Linked DNA regions of Halorhodospira halophila. The protein of the gene in region 2 binds, or shares a complex with, the protein of the main gene of each other region. Links are inferred from orthologs where the notes say so. Each region holds a gene or a part of one and is shown on either strand. Other genes may lie near its edges.

The links.
Region 1: the proteins of dnaN (region 2) and holA are in contact, whole or in part, in a cryo-EM structure (PDB 8GIZ), measured with the Escherichia coli proteins. The link is inferred for Halorhodospira halophila from one-to-one orthologs.
Region 3: the proteins of dnaN (region 2) and dnaX are in contact, whole or in part, in a cryo-EM structure (PDB 8GIZ), measured with the Escherichia coli proteins. The link is inferred for Halorhodospira halophila from one-to-one orthologs.
Region 4: the proteins of dnaN (region 2) and dinB are in contact, whole or in part, in a solved structure (PDB 1OK7), measured with the Escherichia coli proteins. The link is inferred for Halorhodospira halophila from one-to-one orthologs.
Region 5: the proteins of dnaN (region 2) and holB are in contact, whole or in part, in a cryo-EM structure (PDB 8GIZ), measured with the Escherichia coli proteins. The link is inferred for Halorhodospira halophila from one-to-one orthologs.

The regions. Positions count from the first base shown.
Region 1 is NZ_NHSN01000027.1:6,492-10,533, reverse strand. Bases 438-3,364 are described here. They hold holA (DNA polymerase III subunit delta), read left to right. Parts: upstream 438-1,362; coding sequence 1,363-2,367; downstream 2,368-3,364. Other genes in these bases: CCR79_RS11415 (glutamate-5-semialdehyde dehydrogenase), read left to right, coding at 2,417-3,364; lptE (LPS assembly lipoprotein LptE), read left to right, coding at 842-1,363; leuS (leucine--tRNA ligase), read left to right, coding at 438-815. Also shown: more of leuS, read left to right, coding at 1-437; more of CCR79_RS11415, read left to right, coding at 3,365-3,691; nadD (nicotinate-nucleotide adenylyltransferase), read left to right, coding at 3,711-4,042. UniProt on the Escherichia coli protein: Part of the beta sliding clamp loading complex, which hydrolyzes ATP to load the beta clamp onto primed DNA to form the DNA replication pre-initiation complex.
Region 2 is NZ_NHSN01000017.1:202,630-206,687, reverse strand. What follows is about bases 1-2,943. They hold dnaN (DNA polymerase III subunit beta), read left to right. Parts: upstream 1-893; coding sequence 894-1,994; downstream 1,995-2,943. Other genes in these bases: recF (DNA replication/repair protein RecF), read left to right, coding at 2,000-2,943; dnaA (chromosomal replication initiator protein DnaA), read left to right, coding at 1-673. Outside these bases: more of recF, read left to right, coding at 2,944-3,049; gyrB (DNA topoisomerase (ATP-hydrolyzing) subunit B), read left to right, coding at 3,108-4,058. UniProt on the Escherichia coli protein: Confers DNA tethering and processivity to DNA polymerases and other proteins. Acts as a clamp, forming a ring around DNA (a reaction catalyzed by the clamp-loading complex) which diffuses in an ATP-independent manner freely and bidirectionally along dsDNA.
Region 3 is NZ_NHSN01000004.1:34,924-38,915, forward strand. What follows is about bases 715-3,591. They hold dnaX (DNA polymerase III subunit gamma/tau), read right to left. Parts: upstream 3,049-3,591; coding sequence 1,381-3,048; downstream 715-1,380. Other genes in these bases: recR (recombination mediator RecR), read right to left, coding at 715-1,022; CCR79_RS01550 (YbaB/EbfC family nucleoid-associated protein), read right to left, coding at 1,033-1,356. Also shown: CCR79_RS01535 (HDOD domain-containing protein), read left to right, coding at 1-17; CCR79_RS01540 (histidine triad nucleotide-binding protein), read right to left, coding at 47-391; more of recR, read right to left, coding at 417-714; glycine betaine/L-proline ABC transporter ATP-binding protein ProV, read left to right, coding at 3,596-3,992. UniProt on the Escherichia coli protein: Part of the beta sliding clamp loading complex, which hydrolyzes ATP to load the beta clamp onto primed DNA to form the DNA replication pre-initiation complex.
Region 4 is NZ_NHSN01000025.1:142,908-146,938, reverse strand. The notes cover bases 1,116-4,031. They hold dinB (DNA polymerase IV), read right to left. Parts: upstream 3,151-4,031; coding sequence 2,080-3,150; downstream 1,116-2,079. Other genes in these bases: CCR79_RS10030 (HD domain-containing phosphohydrolase), read right to left, coding at 3,643-4,031; CCR79_RS10035 (small multi-drug export protein), read right to left, coding at 3,162-3,596; CCR79_RS13905 (diguanylate cyclase), read left to right, coding at 1,158-2,096. Also shown: amrS (AmmeMemoRadiSam system radical SAM enzyme), read left to right, coding at 1-142; CCR79_RS10050 (NBR1-Ig-like domain-containing protein), read right to left, coding at 139-819. UniProt on the Escherichia coli protein: Poorly processive, error-prone DNA polymerase involved in translesion repair and untargeted mutagenesis. Copies undamaged DNA at stalled replication forks, which arise in vivo from mismatched or misaligned primer ends.
Region 5 is NZ_NHSN01000001.1:64,627-68,741, forward strand. Bases 337-3,336 are described here. They hold holB (DNA polymerase III subunit delta'), read left to right. Parts: upstream 337-1,308; coding sequence 1,309-2,364; downstream 2,365-3,336. Other genes in these bases: mltG (endolytic transglycosylase MltG), read left to right, coding at 337-668; tmk (dTMP kinase), read left to right, coding at 665-1,312; CCR79_RS00310 (aminotransferase class V-fold PLP-dependent enzyme), read right to left, coding at 2,340-3,336. Also shown: more of mltG, read left to right, coding at 1-336; more of CCR79_RS00310, read right to left, coding at 3,337-3,491; CCR79_RS00315 (cytochrome b/b6 domain-containing protein), read right to left, coding at 3,685-4,115. UniProt on the Escherichia coli protein: Part of the beta sliding clamp loading complex, which hydrolyzes ATP to load the beta clamp onto primed DNA to form the DNA replication pre-initiation complex.

The DNA.
Region 1 (4,042 bases), on a different replicon or contig from region 2:
AGGTGCTGCGCGACGAGGGGCTGGTCAGCTCCGATGAGCCGTTCACCCGGCTGCTCACCCAGGGCATGGTGCTCAAGGACGGGACCAAGATGTCCAAGTCCAAGGGCAATACCGTCGACCCCCAAGAGCTCGTCGAACGTTTCGGCGCCGATACCGTGCGCCTGTTCACCATGTTCGCGGCGCCGCCGGATCAGTCCCTGGAGTGGTCGGATTCCGGGGTCGAGGGCGCTTACCGCTTCCTGCGCCGCCTCCATGGCCTGGTGCGCGATCACGTCGCACGCGGTTCGGCGCCGGCGCTGGATCCGCAGGCGCTCAGCGACCCCCAGCGCGATTTGCGGCGCAAGGTTCACGAGACCATCGCCAAGGCCTCCGATGACATCGGCAAGCGCTTCACCTTCAATACCGCCATCGCGGCGGTGATGGAGCTGTGCAACGCCTTGGGCAAGGCCGGGGACGACAGCGACGCTGGCCGTGCGGTGATGCAGGAGGGGCTGGAGGCAGCCGTGCTGATCCTGGCGCCGATCACCCCGCACCTTTGCCACCACCTGTGGTTCGAGCTCGGCCATACGGCCCCGGTGGTCGAGGCCGCCTGGCCCGAGGCGGACGAGCAGGCGCTGGTCCGTGACGAGGTGGAGCTGGTGGTCCAGGTTAACGGCAAGCTTCGCGGCCACGTCACCCTGCCCGCCGACGCCGATGAGCAGCAGGCCCGGGAGGCGGCGCTGGCCGAGCACAACGTGCAGCGCTTCGTGGCCGACAAGGAGATCAGGAAGGTGGTCTTCGTCCCCGGCAAGCTCATCAACGTGGTGGCCAAGTAGCGGCCTTCCGCCGCCAGGGGGTGCGGATGCGATTATCGTGGCGGAACCGGTCCCAGGGGGTGGTCGGGCTGCTGGGCGTGGCAGTACTGGCCCTGGCGCTGAGCGCCTGCGGCTGGCAGCTGCGTGGCGCCCCGGGCGGGATCTCGCTGGACGACCGGGTCATTCAGGTGGTGGACGAGGCGGGTAGCAGCGAGCTGCGCCGCGAGGTGCGCCGCGCCATCGAGGGGGGCGGCGGGCAGTACACCGAGAGCGCCGCCGGTGCCGAGTGGGTGCTGACCCTGCACGGTCGGGGCAGCAGCCGCGACACCGCCTCGGTCGGGGCCGGCGGTGATGTGCTCGACTACCGGCTGACCTACACCATCGACTACAGCGTGGTCGATGCCGAGGGCGAGACGCGCATCCAGCGCACCTCGTTGGATGCCCAGCGCACCTTTGCCGATCCGGACGGCGGGGCCGACGAGCGCCGGGCCCGCGAGGCGGAGTTGGAGGAGGAGCTGCGAGCCGACGCCGTGCGCTTGCTGATGCTGCGGCTCCAGGCCCTGCGCTGATGGCCGAGCGGCCGGAGACCCTGCATCGCCAGCTCGAGCGCGGGGTGCTGCCCCGGGTCTGCTTCATCGCCGGGGAGGAGCCGCTGCTCCAGCGCGAAGCCGCCGACGCCGTGCGCCGTGCGGCCCGCGAGGCCGGGCACGCCGAGCGCGAGGTGCTCGATGTCGATGCCGGGTTCGACTGGGGGCGGCTGACCGAGGCTGCGGGCAGCCTGTCGCTGTTCGGCGATCGCCGCCTCCTGGAGGTGCGCATGCCCGGCGGCAAGCCCGGGCGCGACGGGGCCGAGGCCCTCAAGTCCTACTGCCGCGACGCCCCGGAGGACACCGTCTTGCTGGTGACCAGTGGCCGCCTGGAGCGTTCGGCCCGGGAGGCGGCGTGGGCGCGGGCGCTGGCCGGGGCCGGCATCTTTGTCTACTGCTGGCCGGTGCCGGGCCGCGACATGCCGCGCTGGGTGGCCGAGCGGCTGCGCCGCGCCGGGCTGCAGGCGGACCCCGAGGCGGCGGCGCTCATCGCCGAGCGCTCCGAGGGCAACCTGCTGGCTGCGGACCAGGCGGTGGAGAAGCTGCGCCTGCTCGTCGGCAGCGGGGGCGGTGTGGATGTCGAGACGGCCGCCGGGGCCCTGGCCGACAGCGCCCGCTATACCGTGGACGATCTGGCCGACGCTGCCCTGGACGGGGAGTGGACGCGGGCGCTGCGCGTTCTGGCCGCGCTGGAGGAGGAGGGCGTGCAGCCTCCGCTGATCCTCTGGGCCCTGGCCCGGGATATCCGTGTGGCGGCACGGCTGGCGGCCGGCGCCGACGAGGGCGTGCTGCAGCGCGAGCGGATCTGGAAGCGGCGGGCCGCGCGGTTGCGCAATGCCGCCCGCCGGCGCCCGGTGGCCACCTGGCGGCAGTTGCTGCAGCGCTGCCACCGGGTGGATCGGGCGATCAAGGGGCTCCCGCCGGGGGAGCCGTGGGAGCAGCTGCGGGCCCTGGTCTCTCGCCTGGCGCGTGCCATGGCAAAATAGTGCCGGAAGGTACACCCTGTTCCTGATCGAGGCCATTTGAGCAAACCCGATGAGTGCAGAGCAGTCGAGCGACATCACCGAGACCATCCGGCGGGTCGGGCAGCAGGCCCGGGCGGCCGGGCGTGCCCTGGCACGTTCCGGCACCGGGGCGCGTAACAGCGCCCTGGCAGCCATTGCCGCCCGCATCGAGGCGGGTGCCGAGGCCATCGCCGCGGCCAACGCCGCGGACCTGGACGCTGCCCGCGAGGCCGGGCTCGATCCGGCCCTGATCGACCGCATGGAGCTGACCCCGGGGCGCATCCAGGGTATGGCCGACGGGTTGCGCGAGATCGCCGGGCTGCCGGACCCGGTTGGCGCGGTGCGCGAACTCTCCGCGCGGCCCTCGGGGATCCAGGTCGGCCGCATGCGCATGCCCATCGGGGTGATCGGCATCATCTACGAGTCTCGTCCCAACGTCACCGCCGATGCCGCCGGGCTGTGCATCAAGTCGGGCAACGCCACCATCCTGCGCGGCGGCTCCGAGGCGATCCGTTCCAATCGGGCCATCGCCGAGCAGATCCGCGCCGGGCTGGAAGATGCCGGGCTGCCCGGCGACGGCGTCCAGGTGGTCGCGACCACGGATCGGGATGCCGTCGGCGCCCTGATCCAGATGCCCGAGTCGGTGGACGTGATCGTCCCGCGCGGCGGCAAGGGCCTGGTCGAGCGCATCGCGCGCGAGGCGCGGGTGCCGGTGATCAAGCACCTCGATGGGGTCTGTCACGTCTACATCGACGGGGCGGCCGATACCGACAAGGCAGTGGCCATCGCCGTCAATGCCAAGACGCAGCGCCTGGGCACCTGCAACACGATGGAGACGCTGCTGGTGGACGAGGCCGCCGCCGGGCGCGTCCTCCCGGAGATCGGCCGCCAGTTGCGCGAGGCCGGGATCGAGGTGCGCGGCTGCCAGCGCACCCGGGACCGGCTCGCCGAGGCTGTACCTGCCACGGAAGCGGACTGGGCTACCGAATACCTGGGGCCGACCCTCTCGGTGCGAGTGGTGGACGGTTTCGAAGAGGCCGTGGCGCACATCGAGCGCTATAGCTCCGGGCATACCGAGGCCATCGTCACCGAGAGTTATCCGCTGGCCCAGCGCTTCCTCCGCGAGGTGGATTCCAGCTCGGTGATGGTCAATGCCTCGACCCGTTTCGCCGACGGTCAGGAGTACGGCCTCGGTGCCGAGATCGGGATCAGCACCGACAAGCTCCACGCCCGCGGCCCGGTGGGGCTGGAAGGGCTGACCACCGAGAAGTGGATCGTCCTTGGTGACGGCCACGTCCGCAGCTGACAGCGAGGTGAGTCGCCGCGTGAGACAACCGCTGCGCACCATTGGCCTGCTTGGTGGCACGTTCGACCCGATCCACTACGGTCACCTGCGCCCGGCTGAGGAGGTCCGCGAGGCGGTACAACTCTCCGAGCTGCGCCTGATCCCGGCGCGCATCCCGCCCCACCGCGCTCGCCCGCGGGTCGGGCCGGAGCAGCGGGCGGAGCTGGTGCGCCGGGCCGTGGCGGGCAATCCCAGCGCCTGTGTCGATGAGCGCGAGCTCCATCGCGACGGCCCCTCCTACACCGTCGACACGCTGGCCGAGCTCCGAGCCGAGCTGGGCGGGGTCTCGCTTTGTCTGATCCTTGGCTACGA
Region 2 (4,058 bases):
GCGCTCACAGGAGGAGTTCTTCCACACCTTCAACGCCCTGCTCGAAAGTGAGCAGCAGGTGATCATGACCTGCGATCGCTACCCGAAGGAGGTCAACGGCCTCGAAGAGCGTCTGAAGTCCCGTTTCGGCTGGGGGCTCACGGTGGCCATTGAGCCACCCGAACTCGAAACCCGCGTCGCCATTCTCAAAAGCAAGGCCATCCGCGACGGCGTCGATCTCCCCGATGAAGTCGCCTTCTTTGTGGCCAAACGCCTGCGCTCGAACGTCCGCGAGCTCGAGGGCGCCCTGCGCCGCATCACCGCCAATGCGCAGTTCACCGGCCGCGCCATCGATGTCGACTTCGCCAAGGAAGCCCTGCGCGACCTCCTCGCGCTCCAGGACAAGCTAGTAACCATCGACAACATCCAGAAGACCGTGGCGGCCTACTACAAGATCCGCGTCGGCGATCTGCTCTCCAAGCGTCGCAGCCGGTCCATCACGCGGCCCCGCCACATGGCCATGGTCCTGGCTAAGGAACTGACTTCCCACTCACTGCCCGAGATCGGCGACGCCTTCGGCGGTCGCGACCACAGCACCGTCCTCCACGCCTGCCGCAACATCAAATCGCTGATCGAGGACGATGCACGCCTCGCCGAGGACTACGACAACCTGTTGAGAACCCTGAGTACTTAACCGGGGGCAAGCTGTGGAAAACCCGTGGAGGCTTTCCCGCCTCATTTTCCTCCCCAGGTTTTCCACACGTGGCACACCACTGGCACCGGTACTTGTTGTGAACTCTTTGTTCCTTCCCAGACAGTGCCTTATCAACGCTTTCCACAGGTTGACGCGGGGCCAATAACAACAACAAGCTTTCTCTTTTCCTAAGCAGTCATTACAGCCAACGAGGACGAACATGCGCTTCGAGGTCCAACGCGAACCCCTGCTCGCCGCTCTCCAGTCCATCGTCGGGGTCGTCGAGCGCCGCCAGACCCTGCCCGTTCTCGGCAATATCCGGGTCGAAGCACGCCCGGAACAGCTCCAGCTGACCGCCACCGACCTCGAGGTGGAACTCGTCGCCTACCTCGAGGCTCACACCCAAGACGAGGGTGTCATTACTCTTCCTGCGCGGAAATGGCTGGATATCTGCCGTAATCTTCCGGAAGGTGCCTCGATCAGCATCGAAACGAACCAGGATCGCGCTACGCTTCGTGCCGCCAGCAGCCGTTTTTCCCTCGCCACCCTGCCGGCCGACGAATTCCCCGAGGTAGAGTCCATCGGCCAAACCGAGTCCGTCGATATACCACGCACGGAGCTGCGCAAACTGATCGAGCGCACCCATTTCTCCATGGCGCAGCACGACGTCCGCTACTACCTCAACGGTCTGCTCCTCGAGCTCACCGGCAGCGGCGCGCGTGCGGTGGCCACCGACGGTCACCGCCTCGCCCTGGCCGAGAGCGACAGCCCGGTGAGCGTCTCCCAACCTCGGCAGGTCATCGTGCCGCGCAAAGGTGTCCAGGAGCTCTTGCGCCTGCTCGATGACGCTGATGAATCCGCCACCCTGGAATTCGGCACCAACCACGTTCGCGTCACCCTCCAATCGGTGCGCTTCACCTCCAAGCTCATCGATGGTGTCTTCCCCGACTACAATCGGGTGATCCCCCAGGACGGCGACAAGCACGTGCTGATCGACCGCCAATACCTGCGTCAGGCCCTGACCCGCGTCGCCATCCTCTCCAACGAGAAATACCGGGGCATCCGCTTTGCGGTGGAGGGCGACACCCTTCGCATCGGTTCGCACAATCCCGAACAGGAAGAGGCCGAGGAGGAAGTCAGCGTCGACTATGGCGGTGACGCCGTGGAGCTCGGTTTCAACGCGAACTACCTCCTCGACGCCCTCGGCGCCCTGGACACCGAACGCGTGCAGGTCACCCTGACCGATGCCAGCAGCAGCGGCTTGATCCGCGGGGAGGGCCTGGACAACGCCCGCTACGTCGTGATGCCGATGCGGCTCTGAGCTGAATGGAACGCCTGGAGGTCCACGGCTTCCGCAATCTGGATGAGACCCAGCTGCGGCCCCACCCTCACGTCAACGTGGTGATCGGGCCCAACGGCGCGGGCAAGACCAGCCTGCTCGAGGCAATCTACTTCCTCTCGCGGGTTCGTTCCTTCCGCACCCGGCAGAGCGATCGGTTGATCCGCTGGGGGGCGGACGAGGCGCGGGTCATCGCCGGCCGCGGCCAGGATCGCCTGGGGGTGGCCCGCTCCCCCGGCCATACCCGGCTGCGTCTCAACGGCGCCGACGCCAGCACCCGGTCGGCGCTGGCAGCCCGCCTACCGGTGCAGCTGATCAACACCGAGCACCAGCGCCTGCTGCTCGATGGACCCCGGGTCCGCCGCCAGTTCCTCGACTGGGGCACCTTCCACCTGGAGCCCGGCTACCGCGCGCTGGCGCAGCGCTACCAACACGCGCTGCGCCAGCGCAACGCCGCCCTGCGGGTTGGTGACCGCCGCAGCGAGCAAGCCTGGACCCCTGTGCTCATCCACTGCGCGACGGCCGTCGATGCCGCCCGCCACCGCTTCATCCAAGCCCTCCGCCCGACGTGGGCCGATCTGGCGCGCCAGTGGCTCGGCCTGGAGAACCTGGAGCTGCGCTACTATCGGGGCGCTGCCGCCGAAGCCGCGTGGGAGGATGTCCTCGATGAGCAGCTCGAGCGCGACCGCACCGCCGGTTTCACCCACCGCGGCCCGCACCGGGCCGACCTGCTACTCAGCCGCGAGCGCATCCCTGCCGCCGACGCCCTTTCCCGGGGCCAGCAGAAGCTGCTGGTCGTCGCATTGCTGGTCGCCGAAGTTCAGCTCTGGGCACGCCAGGGTCTGGCGCCCCTGCTCCTGATCGATGATCTGCCTGCCGAACTCGATCCGGTGCACTTGCGCACGGTGCTGCACACCGTGACCGATCAGCCGACCCAGATCTTCCTGACCGCCATCGACGGCGACGCCCTCCCGGTCAATCTGCCCCCGGGCCACTGGTACGACGTACGCGAAGGCAGCCTGTCAGCGATGGTATAATGCCGTTTTACGGCCGGACCCCCGGTCCAGACGCACCCCTTGAGAGGCTGAATCATCGATGACCACGGAGATTACGCCGCAGTACGACTCCGAGAGCATTCAGGTGCTGCGCGGGCTCGATGCCGTCCGCAAGCGCCCGGGCATGTACATCGGCGATACGGACGACGGCACGGGCCTCCACCACATGGTCTTCGAGGTCCTCGACAACTCCATCGACGAGGCCCTCGCCGGACACTGCTCCGAGATCACCGTCACCCTCCACGCGGATCATTCCGTCACCGTGACCGACAACGGTCGCGGCATCCCGGTGGACACCCATGCTGAGGAGGGCGTCCCCGCGGCGCAGGTCATCATGACCGTGTTGCACGCCGGGGGTAAGTTCGATGACAACAGCTACAAGGTCTCCGGCGGCCTGCACGGCGTCGGTGTCTCGGTGGTGAACGCCCTCTCCGAGCGCCTGCGGCTGGTCATCGAGCGCGATGGCAAGGTCCACGTGCAGGAGTATGCCGACGGTGCTCCGGTCACCTCGCTCAAGGTCGTCGGGGAGACCGAGCAGACCGGTACGCGCATCACCTTCAAGCCCTCTGAGGCCGTCTTCACCGAGGTCCAGTACAACTACGACATCCTCGCCAAGCGCTTCCGGGAGCTCTCCTTCCTCAATCCCGGGGTGCGCATCGTCCTCAAGGACGAGCGGACCGAGAAAGAGGACGTCTTCGAGTACACCGGCGGCATCCGCGCCTTCGTGGAGCACCTCAACCGCAACAAGACCCCGCTGCACCCGACGGTGTTCTACGTCACCGCCTGGCGAGACGGCGTCGGCGTGGATGTGGCGATGCAGTGGAACGACTCCTACCAGGAGAATATCTTCTGTTTCACCAACAACATTCCGCAGCGCGACGGCGGCACCCACCTGGCCGGCTTCCGCGGGGCGTTGACTCGTACGGTGAACGGTTACCTGGAGACCGAGGGCTACCTGAAGAAGCTCAAGTCCACTCCGAGCGGCGAGGAT
Region 3 (3,992 bases), on a different replicon or contig from region 2:
GCCTCGGCGAGCTGTAGCCCACGACCCGCGGCGGCGGCCGCGGCGCTCAGCCCGGCGGCCAGGTCATCTGCCGGCCACCGAGCAGGTGCAGGTGCAGGTGGTGGATCTCCTGCCCGCCCTCGTCCTTGCAGTTGAAGACGGTGCGGTAGCCACGCTCGCTGAGGCCCTCCTGCTCGGCCAGGGTGCGGGCGGCGGTGAACATCTCGTTGAGCAGTTCGCCGTCGTCGGCGGTCAGATCGTGCAGCGTCGGCACGTGGCGCCGCGGGATGATCAGGATGTGGGTCGGCGCCTGGGGATGGAGATCCCGAAAGGCGATCACGTGCTCGCCGCTGTGGACGATCTCCGCGGGGAGTTCCCCGGCGACGATCTTGCAGAAGATACAGTCGGTCATCGGTGCCTCCTTTTCCGGCCGATGCTCAGCCCTCGTAATCCCGCCGCCCCATGAAAGCGTGAGAGAGGGTCCCCTGGTCCACCTGCTCCAGCGCGCCGCCCATGGGCACCCCGTGGGCGATGCGCGTGGTGCGCACCCCGCGCTCGGCGGCCAGGCTCTGGACGTAGTGGGCGGTGGCCTCGCCCTCGATGGTGGGATTGGTGGCGAGGATGATCTCTTCGACCTCGCCGGCATCCAGCCGCTGCTGCAGCCGATCCAGCCCGAGCTCTTCCGGGCCGATGCCGTCGAGCGGCGACAGCGCCCCGCCGAGGACGAAGTAGAGCCCCTGGAAATCCGTGGCCTGCTCGAGGGCAAAGACGTCGGCGCTGCTCTCGACCACGCAAAGCAGCGTACGACGGCGCTGCGGGCTGGCACAGAGCCCGCAGCGCTCTTCCTCGGTCAGCAGCCCGCAATCGGGGCAGTGGCCAACGCCCTCCACCGCCCCCTGCAGCGCAGCGGCAAGCTGCCGGGCGCCGTCACGGTCGCGCTGGAGCAGATGCAGCGCCATGCGCTGCGCCGTCTTGGTGCCCACTCCGGGCAGACGGCGCAGCCCCTCGACCAGCTCGCGCAGCCGCGGCGAGTAGACGCTCATCGGCTGCCGATCAGAACGGCAGCTTCATCCCCGGGGGCAGGCCCATGCCCTCGGCCATGCCGGACATGCGCTCCTGGCTCTCGCGCTGGACCTTCTGCACGGCGTCGTTGACCGCCGCCGCCACCAGGTCCTCGACCATCTCGCGGTCGTCCTCGAACAGCGAGGGGTCGATCTCGACCTTGCGCACCTCGTTGCGCCCGGTCATGGTCACCTTGACCATACCGGCCCCAGCCTCGCCGCTGACCTCCATGGCAGCGATCTCCTCCTGGGCCTTCTGCATGTCCTCCTGCAGCTGCTGGGCCTGCTTCATGATATTGCCGAGTCCGCCCTTCATCGCCTTCTACCTCGATGCTCGTCTTTACGGATGATTGCTCTCGCCATCGGCCGGCCGCACGCCGTGGAGCTGGCCGTCGAAGGCCTCGCACAGCCCCTGCAGCCCGGGGTCCGCGGCCAGGGCCCGCTCCGCGTCGGCCTGGCGCTCGCGGGTCTGCTGCCGTTCGGCCATCGCCGGCGTCCACCGGGTCGGGCCGATGTCGATGCGCAGGGTGATCGCCTCGCCGAAGAACCGCCCCAGCGCCGTCTGCAGCCGCTCGCGCCGCTCGGCATTGTTCAGGTATTCGTGGCTTTCGTCCAGCCGCAGGATAACACGCTCCCCCTCGCGGCCGACCCACTCGCACTGTCCGGCAAGCATGCGCAGCGGCCCGTCGAGCTCGCCGACGATCCGCGTCCAGCGCGCCGCGCCCTCCTCGTCGTCGCTGGCCGGCTGCGGACCCGCCTCCGCGCCTTCAGCCGGGGGCGGCGCCGACGCCGGAGCCCCATCCCGGGGCGCGGCCGCACCCAACCCCGCTCCCGAGGGCGGCGCGTTCGCCACAGACGGGCCGGCCCCACCGCCGGCCGCCGCCCCACCACTGCCCGCTGGTGCGCTGATCCGCGGCGCCGTCTCGGCGGGTCGGAAGGCGTGCATGCGCAGCAGGGCCATCTCGAAGCCGGTGGCCGGGTCCGGTGCGTAGGGCAGATCGCGGCGGGCATTGACGCCGATCTGGTAGTAGAGCTGCAGATCCTCGGCATCGATGCGCTCGGCCAGCGCCAGCAGCCGATCGCGTTCGGGCTCGTCCTCGCCGATGGCCGAGGGCACCTGCTGCGCCAGGGCCAGGCTGTGCACCGTGGCCACCAGCTCGGCCAGGGCCTCGTCGAAGTCCGCCGCCGCCTCGGCCATCTGCCGGGCAGCACCGATCAGTGCCGCGCCATCGTCATCGGCCAGGGCAGTGAGCACCGCCAGCACGTGGTCGCGCTCGATGGCGCCGAGCATCGCCGCGACCTCGTCGTCCCGGGCCGCCCCCTCGCCAAAGGCCAGCGCCTGGTCGAGCAGGCTCAGGGCGTCGCGCAGGCTGCCGTCGGCGGCGCGGGCCAGGCGAGCGGCGGCGCCGGACTCCACCGTCACGCCCTCTTCTTCAGCCAGCCCCAGCAGCCGATCGCGGATCAGGGTGCTGGAGAGACGGCGCAGGTGGAACTGCAGGCAGCGCGAAAGGACGGTGACCGGCAGCTTCTGCGGATCCGTGGTGGCCAGCAGGAACTTCACGTGGTCCGGGGGCTCCTCCAGCGTCTTCAACAGCGCGTTGAAGCTGTGGCTGGAGAGCATGTGGACCTCGTCGATGAGGTAGATCTTGAACCGCCCGCGGGTGGGCGCGTACTGGACGTTGTCCAGAAGCTCGCGGGTATCTTCGACCTTGGTCCGCGAGGCGGCGTCCACTTCGATCAGGTCGACGAAGCGCCCGGCGTCCAGCTCGCGGCAGCTGTCACAGGTGCCGCAGGGCTCGGCGGTGATGCCCTGCTCGCAGTTCAGGCACTTGGCGAGGATGCGCGCCACGGTGGTCTTGCCGACCCCGCGGGTGCCGCTGAACAGGTAGGCGTGGTGGAGACGGCCATCGGCCAGGGCGTTGGCCAACGCGCGCAGGACGTGCTCCTGGCCGGCCACCTCTTCGAAGCGGCGTGGCCGCCACTTGCGCGCAAGGGCTTGGTAGGTCATGCCGACGGCGGCTCCGGTTGGGTGGAGGCAGCCACACCAGCCACACCCCGGCGCCCGAGGATCGCTGCTGCCGCTGCTCCCTTCCGGGCCTGACGGGGTTCACAGCGACTCGTCGCGGGGGGACCGGTGCAGCCACCATCGCCTGGCGGAGAGGGAGGGATTCGAACCCTCGGTACCTTTCGGTACACGCGCTTTCCAGGCGCGCTCCTTCGACCGCTCGGACACCTCTCCTGAGTCGCCAATCGCCGTGACGATTGGAACGCGAAAGCATAAGGCATACGGCGGGTGGACGCAAACGCCGCGCCGCGGCCGCCCCCCGCTCCCGGACCCGAAAGAGGGCTTTTTAACATGCTGATCTTGCAACGGGTGCATTGGGCATGTTCTAGTTGAAAAGCATGACCAAGCAAAAAGGCAGCGCACACGCGCTCGCTTCACACCAGCCGTCGCCCGGCCCGGGCCTTGTTCAAGCTACTGATCCCCCAGTGGCCGCGGCACGCGCACCCCTAGCATTGATTGCACCACGCTCCATTCAAACCGACGGATCAGCATGACTGAAAAACTCGTCGTAGAAGACCTCTACAAGATTTTCGGCCCGAAACCCGAGCGGGCCATGGAGCTGCTCAAACAGGGCTACAACAAGGACGACATTTTCCAGCGCACCGGCAACACCGTCGGCGTGCGCGAAGCGAGCTTCACCATCCACGAGGGTGAAGTCTTCGTCATCATGGGGCTGTCGGGCTCCGGCAAGTCGACCATGGTGCGGATGTTCAACCGCCTGATCGACCCGACCTACGGCCACATCTATGTCGATGGCCACGACATCATGGCGATGAGCCAGCAGGAGCTCATCAACATGCGCCGACGCGACATGTCCATGGTGTTCCAGTCCTTCGCCCTGCTCCCGCACAAGACCGTCGCCGAGAATGCCGCCTTCGGCCTGGACG
Region 4 (4,031 bases), on a different replicon or contig from region 2:
TGAGCGCGACCGGTACGAACTCGGTGCCTGGCGGCTGGGCGCCGCCGGCGCCTGCCGGCGCTGCGGGGAGCCGTGCGCCGGGGTCTTCGAGGCCCGCCCCGGGCGCTGGGCGGGGCGGCGCCTACCCTTGCGTTTCAGCTAGTCGCTGCTGGCTTCCCCGGTCCCCGAGGCGGTGCCGATCGGCGCAATCACGCGGACCTTCGCCCAGACCCCTCGTGCGTCCGGGAAGCACAGGGATCCGTCGGCGAAGGTCATCTTCCAGTACGAGATGACCGTGGCGGGGGTCTGCGGGGCGGTGAAGTCGACCTGCAGCGTGACCCGCTCCCCGGGGTCGACCCGCGGGAGCGGTACCGAGGGTTGCAGCGGTACCAGTCGGGCGCCGATCTCCCGGGGGGTACCGGCCGTATCCAGGATGCGGATGTCGTCATCCTGACACGTGAGATAGCGGTCGACCCACGGCTGGTCGCCGAGATTCTGGAGCTGCCAGCCCTTGCGGAAGCGGCTACCCGCCAGCACCGGAGCGCCGTCCGGGTAGTTGAGGTCGCCGATGAAGCCGCTGCGGTCGAGGCCGTTCTCGACGGTCTCCGTGACCCCCGTCGCGTTGGGGTCGTTGCGGAACATGGGCTCGAGCAGTGCCAGCGGGTGGACCTCCAGCGCGTTGGCGATGCGGACGATGGTGCTCATGCTCGGATAGCGCCCCGGTTGCCAGGCGTCGTAGAGGGCCTGACGGCTCATGCCTGCCCGCCGGGCCAGCTCTGCCAGCGGGAGCCCTCGCTCCCGGGCGGTCTTGCGGATGTACTGCTCCAGTTCCGTCTGCATGAGCTCGGGTTTCGTCTTCGTCCGTGGATTAAGCGTAGCCCCGCTGACGGGATGGACTAGGGTAGTGGGCTTTAATCCTTTTTCATAGTAGGGAAACTGGCGCAACTGTCCAGCGATCTGGACGACTCGCACGCCTTGCATGGTCATCCACTGTATAAGGGGGCTACGATCCCCTCGGAAGCTGGCCGAAGTCAGGGCAGTGCAGTTTCGGGTGCGAAGGCTCCTGCCTGTCGGTTCGGCCCGATACGGGGGGCTGTACTGCCCTGACTTCGGCCAGCTGGGGCAGGGCGGAGCCTGGATCCGCCAGCGGTCTGGAATGGACTTCCGAGGTGGTTTGCGTGCGAGGGATCCCGCTGTGTTCCCTGATTGTCTTCGGTGGGCTGGGTCTTGCCCTGGTTTTCGGTGTCGCCTTCACCGCAGCCGGGACGTATCTCGGCCCAGAGAGCCACGCTGCTGAGCCGGCCCGCACGCATCCCGCTTTGCTCACCGCCCACCCGTCGCTCCCCGGCCTGCTGCGCATGCCGGAGGGCGGGCAAGCACCGGCTGGCACGTCGACCTACCTCGTGGCGCTCATCTCAGCCGGGGCAGGCTTCACCGTGGTGGGCCTGTTCGGCCTGTGGCTGCGCCGGCAACTGGTCGTTCCGCTGCAGGAGGCAGCCCGGTCCATCGAGGTTGGGGCGCCGATGCGCCTGCGGGGGATGGCCGGGGCCGTGCGCGAGCTGCGCATGGTCGAGGAGCGCTACAACCGCGCTCGAGAGGCCATGGAGCAGCGCATCGAGGCGCTGGACGAGCAGCTGCATACCGACTGGCTGACCGGGGTGAGCAACCGGCGCGGCCTCGAGGAGGCCTTGCTCGTGGAGTTGGATCGGGCGCGGCGCTCCGGGGCCCCGGTCAGCCTGGTCTTCCTGGATCTCGATGGCTTCAAGGCGCTGAATGATGAGCAGGGCCACGAGTCCGGGGATCGGGCCCTGCAGCAGGTGGCCAGACTGCTGCGCCGGCGCGTACGCGAGGCCGATGCGGTGGCGCGCTGGGGCGGCGACGAGTTCGTGATTCTCTGCCGGGACACCGACTTGGCCGGGGGCGAGGCGTTGGCCCATGCGCTCGCCCGGCGCCTGGCGCAGTGGCCGCGGATGCCGGGTGGGTGTCGGGCAAGCATCGGGGTGAGCGCCTGGCAGCCCGGAGAGGGTTTCCGCGAGTTGATTGCCCGTGCCGACGAGGCCATGTACGACGCCAAGCGCCAGGGTGGTGGGCGCGTCTGCGTCAGGTCAGGTCGCTAAAAAGGTCCTGTTCGCGTTGTCTCGGTTGCAGCCCCGAGAGGCTCACGCCGAGCAGCCTGACCGCCCGGGACCCGGCCTCGGTCTCCGCGAGCAGGGCGGGGATCAGGGCCTCGATGTCCGCCGCCCCGGCGACCGGCCCGTGCGGGGAGACCCGCCGCGTGATGGATTCGAAGTCGGCGTAGCGCAGCTTCAGTGTCACCGTCCGGGCCACCACGCCTTGGCTCTCCAGGCGCGTAGCCACCTTGGCGATGAGCGGAGCCAGCCGCTCGCGGATCTCTTCCGGATCCCGGGTGTCATCCCCGAAGGTGCGTTCGGCACCGATGGATTTCCGTGGTCGGCGCCGCCGGACGGGGCGGTGGTCGATGCCGCGGGCGGCGTCGTGCAGGGTGCCGGCGCGGTTGCCGAGGAACACGTGCAGATCGGCCAGCTCCCAGTCGAGCAGGTCGCCGACCCGGGTGATGCCGAGGCGCTCGAGCCGGGCGGCGGTGGCCGGCCCGACGCCGTGAAGCCTTCGGATTGGCTGAGCGGTGACGTACGCCGGTCCCTGTTCGGGTGGGACGACGTAGAGGCCGTCCGGCTTGCCCTCGTCCGAGGCGAGCTTGGCCAGCAGCTTGTTGTAAGACACCCCCGCCGATGCCGTCAGGCCGGTCTCCTCGCGGATGCGCCGGCGGATCGCCTGGGCCATGTGGGTGGCGGATCCGTGGAAGCGCTGCGAGCCGGTGACGTCCAGGTACGCCTCATCCAGCGAGAGCGGCTCGATGGTGGTGGCGAAGTCGGCAAAGATGCCGTGGATCTGCCGCGAGATGGCGCGGTAGTGGTCGAAGCGCGGGCGCAGGAAGGTGGCGTCCGGGCACAGGCGGCGGGCCCGGGCAGCCGGCTGCGCCGAGCGAATGCCGAAGGTTCGCGCCTCGTAACTCGCCGCGGCGACCACCCCTCGCCCGTCGGGGGACCCTCCCACCACCACCGGTCGTCCACGCAGGCTCGGGTTGTCGCGTTGCTCCACCGAGGCGTAGAAGGCATCCATGTCGATGTGGATGATCTTGCGCGCGGTCATCGCTACAACGCTCAGTCCGCTCGGGTCAGCCACTCCACGCCGGCGGCGGTCACCACCCCGGTGACCACCGCCCAGATGGCCAGGCTACCGATCATCCACTGCGCCGTCTGCCGCCGCCAGGCGCCCAGGGCCAGGGCCATCACTGCCGCCAGGTGGATGCCGGTGAGCACTGGCCCGAGCAGCGCCAGTCCGGGCAGCCCGTAGCGATCCCAGACTCGAGTGGCGCGGTCGCTCCAGCGCCGGCGCACCGGCCCGCGGCGGCGCTCCCACCAGCGAAACAGGGCGATGATGGCGAAAACCGGCAGCGCGTTGCCGATGAATGCGACTACGGTGAGCGGGGTCACCGAGAGCCCCATGGCTGCGCCCATGGGAATGACGACCATGAGCTCCACCCACGGAGTGGCGGCGAGCAGGAAGACGACCGAGTACTTGAGCAGCAGTTCCATAGAGGGGGCCGGCGCATGAATGAGCGGCCCATTCTAAGCGAATCGTCTAGATAAAGAGTTCCGGGGGCAGGGCCCAGTTTGCGGGATCCTCGGCACGCTCGATGCGGTGAGCGGGGTGGCCGTGGTACAGGTCCAGAGTGGGGGGTGGTTCGATCATGCGCTGCGCCGAGATATCGTAGACCACCCGGACACGCGGCTTGTCTGCGGGGCGGTCCCGGGCCTCCAGGACCACGCCGAGCTTGCCGGACGATAGGCGCACCAGGGTGCCCGGTGGATAGATTCCGACGCAGCGCACGAACCGCTGCACCAGCTTACCGTCCAACCCCTGGCCGGCTTCGTGGGCGACGATGCGGAGTCCTTCGGTCGGTGGGCGGCCGCGGTGGTAGGCGCGGATGGCGGTGACGGCATCGTAGATGTCGACAATGGCGGCCATGC
Region 5 (4,115 bases), on a different replicon or contig from region 2:
CCGTGGTCGAGGGTTGGACGTTTGCACGCCTGCGCGAGGCCCTGGGCCGACACGATGCTGTAGAGCAGACGCTGGAGGGTATCCCCGATCATGAGATCATGGAGGAACTCGGCCTCGGGGAGCGACACCCCGAGGGGATGTTCTTCCCCACTACTTACCATTTCCCGCGCGGTACCACGGATCGTGATCTGCTGCGCGTGGCGTTCGGGCAGATGCGTCAGGAACTGGCCCGCGTGTGGGCCGAGCGACGGCCGGAACTGCCCCTGGAAGATCCCTACGAGGTACTCACCCTCGCTTCGATCATCGAGCGCGAGACCGGCCGTGATGACGAGCGGCGGAAGGTGGCGGGGGTGTTCACGCGGCGGTTGGAGCAGGGCATGCGCCTGCAGACGGATCCAACCGTGATCTACGGCCTGGGCGAAGACTACGACGGGCGGCTGCGCCGATCCGATCTGCGCCGTGATACGCCTTACAACACCTACACGCGCCACGGCCTGCCGCCGACCCCGATCGCCCTTCCCGGGCGGGCCTCTCTGAAAGCGGCTGTCGACCCGAAGCCGGGCAGTGCGCTCTATTTCGTCTCCCGCGGCGACGGCAGCCACCATTTCTCGGACACGCTGGACGAGCACAACGAGGCCGTCCGACGCTACATCCTGGAGGAGGAGTGACGGAGCGAGGCCGTTTCATCACCGTCGAAGGGCTGGAAGGGGCCGGCAAGACCACCTGTCTGCGGGCCATCGAGCAGATGCTGGAAGAGGCCGGCATCGAGCGGCCGCTGTTCACCCGCGAGCCTGGGGGCACGCCTTTCGGCGAGGCCCTGCGCGGCGCGCTCCTCGACCCGCAGTACAGCGGTCTCAGCGCAGAGGCCGAGGCGTTGACCGTCTTCGCCGCGCGGGCCGAGCACCTCGCGCAGGTCATCCATCCAGCCCTGGCCACGGGGCGCTGGGTGGTCAGCGACCGCTTTACCGACGCCACCTACGCCTATCAGGGCGGCGGCCGCGGGCTCGGTGATGAACGGATCGCGGTACTGGAGCAGTGGGTCCACGGGGGCTTCGTGCCTGACCGGACGCTGCTGCTCGATGTGGATCCGTCGGTCGGACGCTCCCGGGTCGCCAGTCGGGGCAGCGGGGAGGATCGTTTCGAGCAGGAGCAGGACCCGTTCTTCCTTGCGGCGCGCGCCGCTTACGCCCGTCGTGCCGCAGCGGAACCAACGCGCTTCCGTTGCATTGACGCGAACCGGCCGGAAGACGACGTGGCCCGCCAGGCACGCGCCGCACTGGCCGACCTGCTCCCGGCGCGGAGTGCGTCATGAGCGAAGCACCCGAGCATCCGGACTGGGTGCCGCCGGGGCAGGGACGGGGCCAGCTCCCGCCCTGGCTGCTCCCGGAACTTGACCGGCTGCTCGCCCTGCACGACCAGGGTCGGTTGCATCACGCCCTGCTGCTGACTGGGCGAACCGGACTCGGAAAGAGGCTGCTGGCCGGCGTCCTGGCCCGGGCGCTGCTCTGTCAGGGGGGGGAGGAGGGCGGACAGCGGCCCTGCGGGGAATGCCGTGGCTGTCGTCTGACCGGTGGCGGGGCCCACCCCGATCTGCGCACCCTCAGCCCCAGCCGCGGTGGCGAGCGCGGCGAAATCGTGGTCGATAGCGTCCGCGGGCTGGTCGATTTCCTGCATCTGAGCGCGCAGCTCAGCGGCAGCCGGGTCGCGGTGATTGTGCCGTGCGACCGGCTCAACCGCGCAGCGGCCAACAGCCTGCTCAAGACACTGGAGGAGCCGCCCGCAGGGGTGTTCCTCATCTTGGCTACCGGGCGACCGGGGCGGCTGCCACCGACCGTACGCAGCCGGTGCACGGTGCGCGGGTTGTCGCCACCGCCTTGGGGCACGGCACGGCAGTGGCTAATCGAGCGTGCCGCGGCCGGGGCTGAGCGGGCAGACAAGGCACTGGCGCTGGCCGGCGGCATGCCGCTGGCGGCCGAGCGCATCCTCCGCGAACAGGGCCTTGAGGGGTACGAGGCATTGCTCCAGCAGCTTCACCGGTTGAGTGCCGGTGGCGATCCGGTCAAAGAGGCAGAGACCTGGGAACGGGCGCCGGAGGCGTTGGCCGACGCGGTTTCGGCGATCCTCGCGGATCTGCTGCGTCAGCGCCACGGCGCACCGGATCGCGGGCTGCTGCCCTCAACCCTGGCGCAACAGCTGATTCGGCAGGCATCGCCGGAGTCGCTGCACCAGACGTTCCTGCGCATCGGCGAGCACCGGCGCAGCCTGGAGCAACCCCTGAATGGACGTCTGGCCGCGGAGGCGATCCTCCTCGACCTGGCCGCAGCCCTGCGGCCCGTGGGTCACTCGGCCGCCAGGCAGGCCTGAAGCCGCCGCCAGGCTTCCTCCAGGTCCTCGGCCGTGTTGTAGAAGTGCGCCGAGAAACGGATGCCGCCACAACGCGAGGCACAGGCAACATCGCGGGCGCGCAGAGCCGCCAGGAGGCGCTCCGGGTCGGCGCCCGGGACGCGGAAGGTGACAATACCGGCGTGGCGATCCGCTTCAGTCGGTGTCACCAGCTCGAAACCGTGGCGCCGGACGCCTTCCATGGCCTCCCGGGCGTTCGTCAGGACGCGCCGCTCGACCTCCTTCAAGCCGACATCCTCGAGCACCGCCAGGCTCGCTTCGAGGGCGTGGCTGCCAAGCAGGTTCGGGCTACCGGGTTCCAAGCACCGGCCGGTGCCGGCGGGATCCCAGTCGGGTCGGTCGAAGGCGCCCAGATCTTCGGCCATATGCCAGCCGATCTGCCAGATCCGCAGCTCATCGCGCACCCGGGGATGGACGTACAGCCCGCCGATCCCCTCCGGGCCGAGCATCCACTTGTGTCCATCCGCGACAATGAAATCGGCGTCCACGGCAAGCTGAAGGGCGCCCAGCGTCTGGATCGCATCGACGCAGAGCAGGACGCCGCGCTCGCGACAGGCGTTACTCAGCCGCTCCAGGTCCATGCGCAGTCCCGTGCCGTACTGGACACTGCTGATCGGAAGCAGCCGGGTGCGTGGCGTCAGGGCGTCGATGAGGGCGTCCTCCGGCGTGGCGCCGTCGCTCAGTCGCACCTGACGGACGTGGACGCCGTAGTGTCGGGCCAGGGATTGCCAGACCCAGCGATTGGAGGGGAATTCCTGGTCGTTGATGATCACCTCGTCGCCGGGCTGCCAGGTCACCCCGTGGGCGACCATGGAGAGGCCCGCCGAGGTGTTCGGCACCAGGGCGATGTCCGACACGGCACCAGCGACACCCATCAGTCGTGCCAGCCGGGCCCGTAGACGGTCTTCCGCCTCCAGCCAGTTGGGATAGTCCGCGGCTCCGCGATGGAGGCATTCGTCGGCAAATCGGTGGACGGCATCCCGAGTCCGCTGCGGCCAGGTGCCGACCCCGGCGTGGTTGAGATAGACCAGGTTCGGGTCGAGCGGGAACTCCGGGTGGGCCATTGCCGTTGCCTTTGTCGTTGCCATCGGATCCGGGGGGCGAGTATACCGGCCCGTCGCCGGGCTGTCGGCAGGCTGGCCGCTCAGTCACCCGTGCGATCGGGGTCACCCGGAGAGCCGCGGAAGGTATATTATGTTAAATTATGTTAGACGCAAGCAGCGCGGCTCTCCCGCCACGCTGCCATGGGCTTGTTTCGGCTTGTTTCCGTCTCTCTTCGCCTCAGCTACTCGGGCGCTTGTAACCATCGACCATACCAGCGGTCAGGTTCTGCTTCTCACGCCGACCGGAGAGCGTTACGCCGAGGATGTGCATGCCGACCAGGGCCAGCAGTGTATAAGAACTCACGATGTGCACATCCGAGATCAACTCCCCAGGCAGTTGCGCCCCGTATAGGAACCCAAGCGGACCCGCGCCGCGATCCAGCGCTGGCAGCATCATGCCTGATACGGACGCGATCACCAGTCCCAAGAGCAGGATCACTGCCATCACACCGCCCTGCGGCGGATGGCCCAAATAGCGACGGTCCTCTCCGGTGCTCATCGCACGCAGATGCGCCATCAACGCACGCGGCCCCGGCACGAAGTGCGAGAAACGCGCCTGTGGCGGCCCGACGAATCCCCAGACGATCCGCGCCAGCACGACCACGGTCA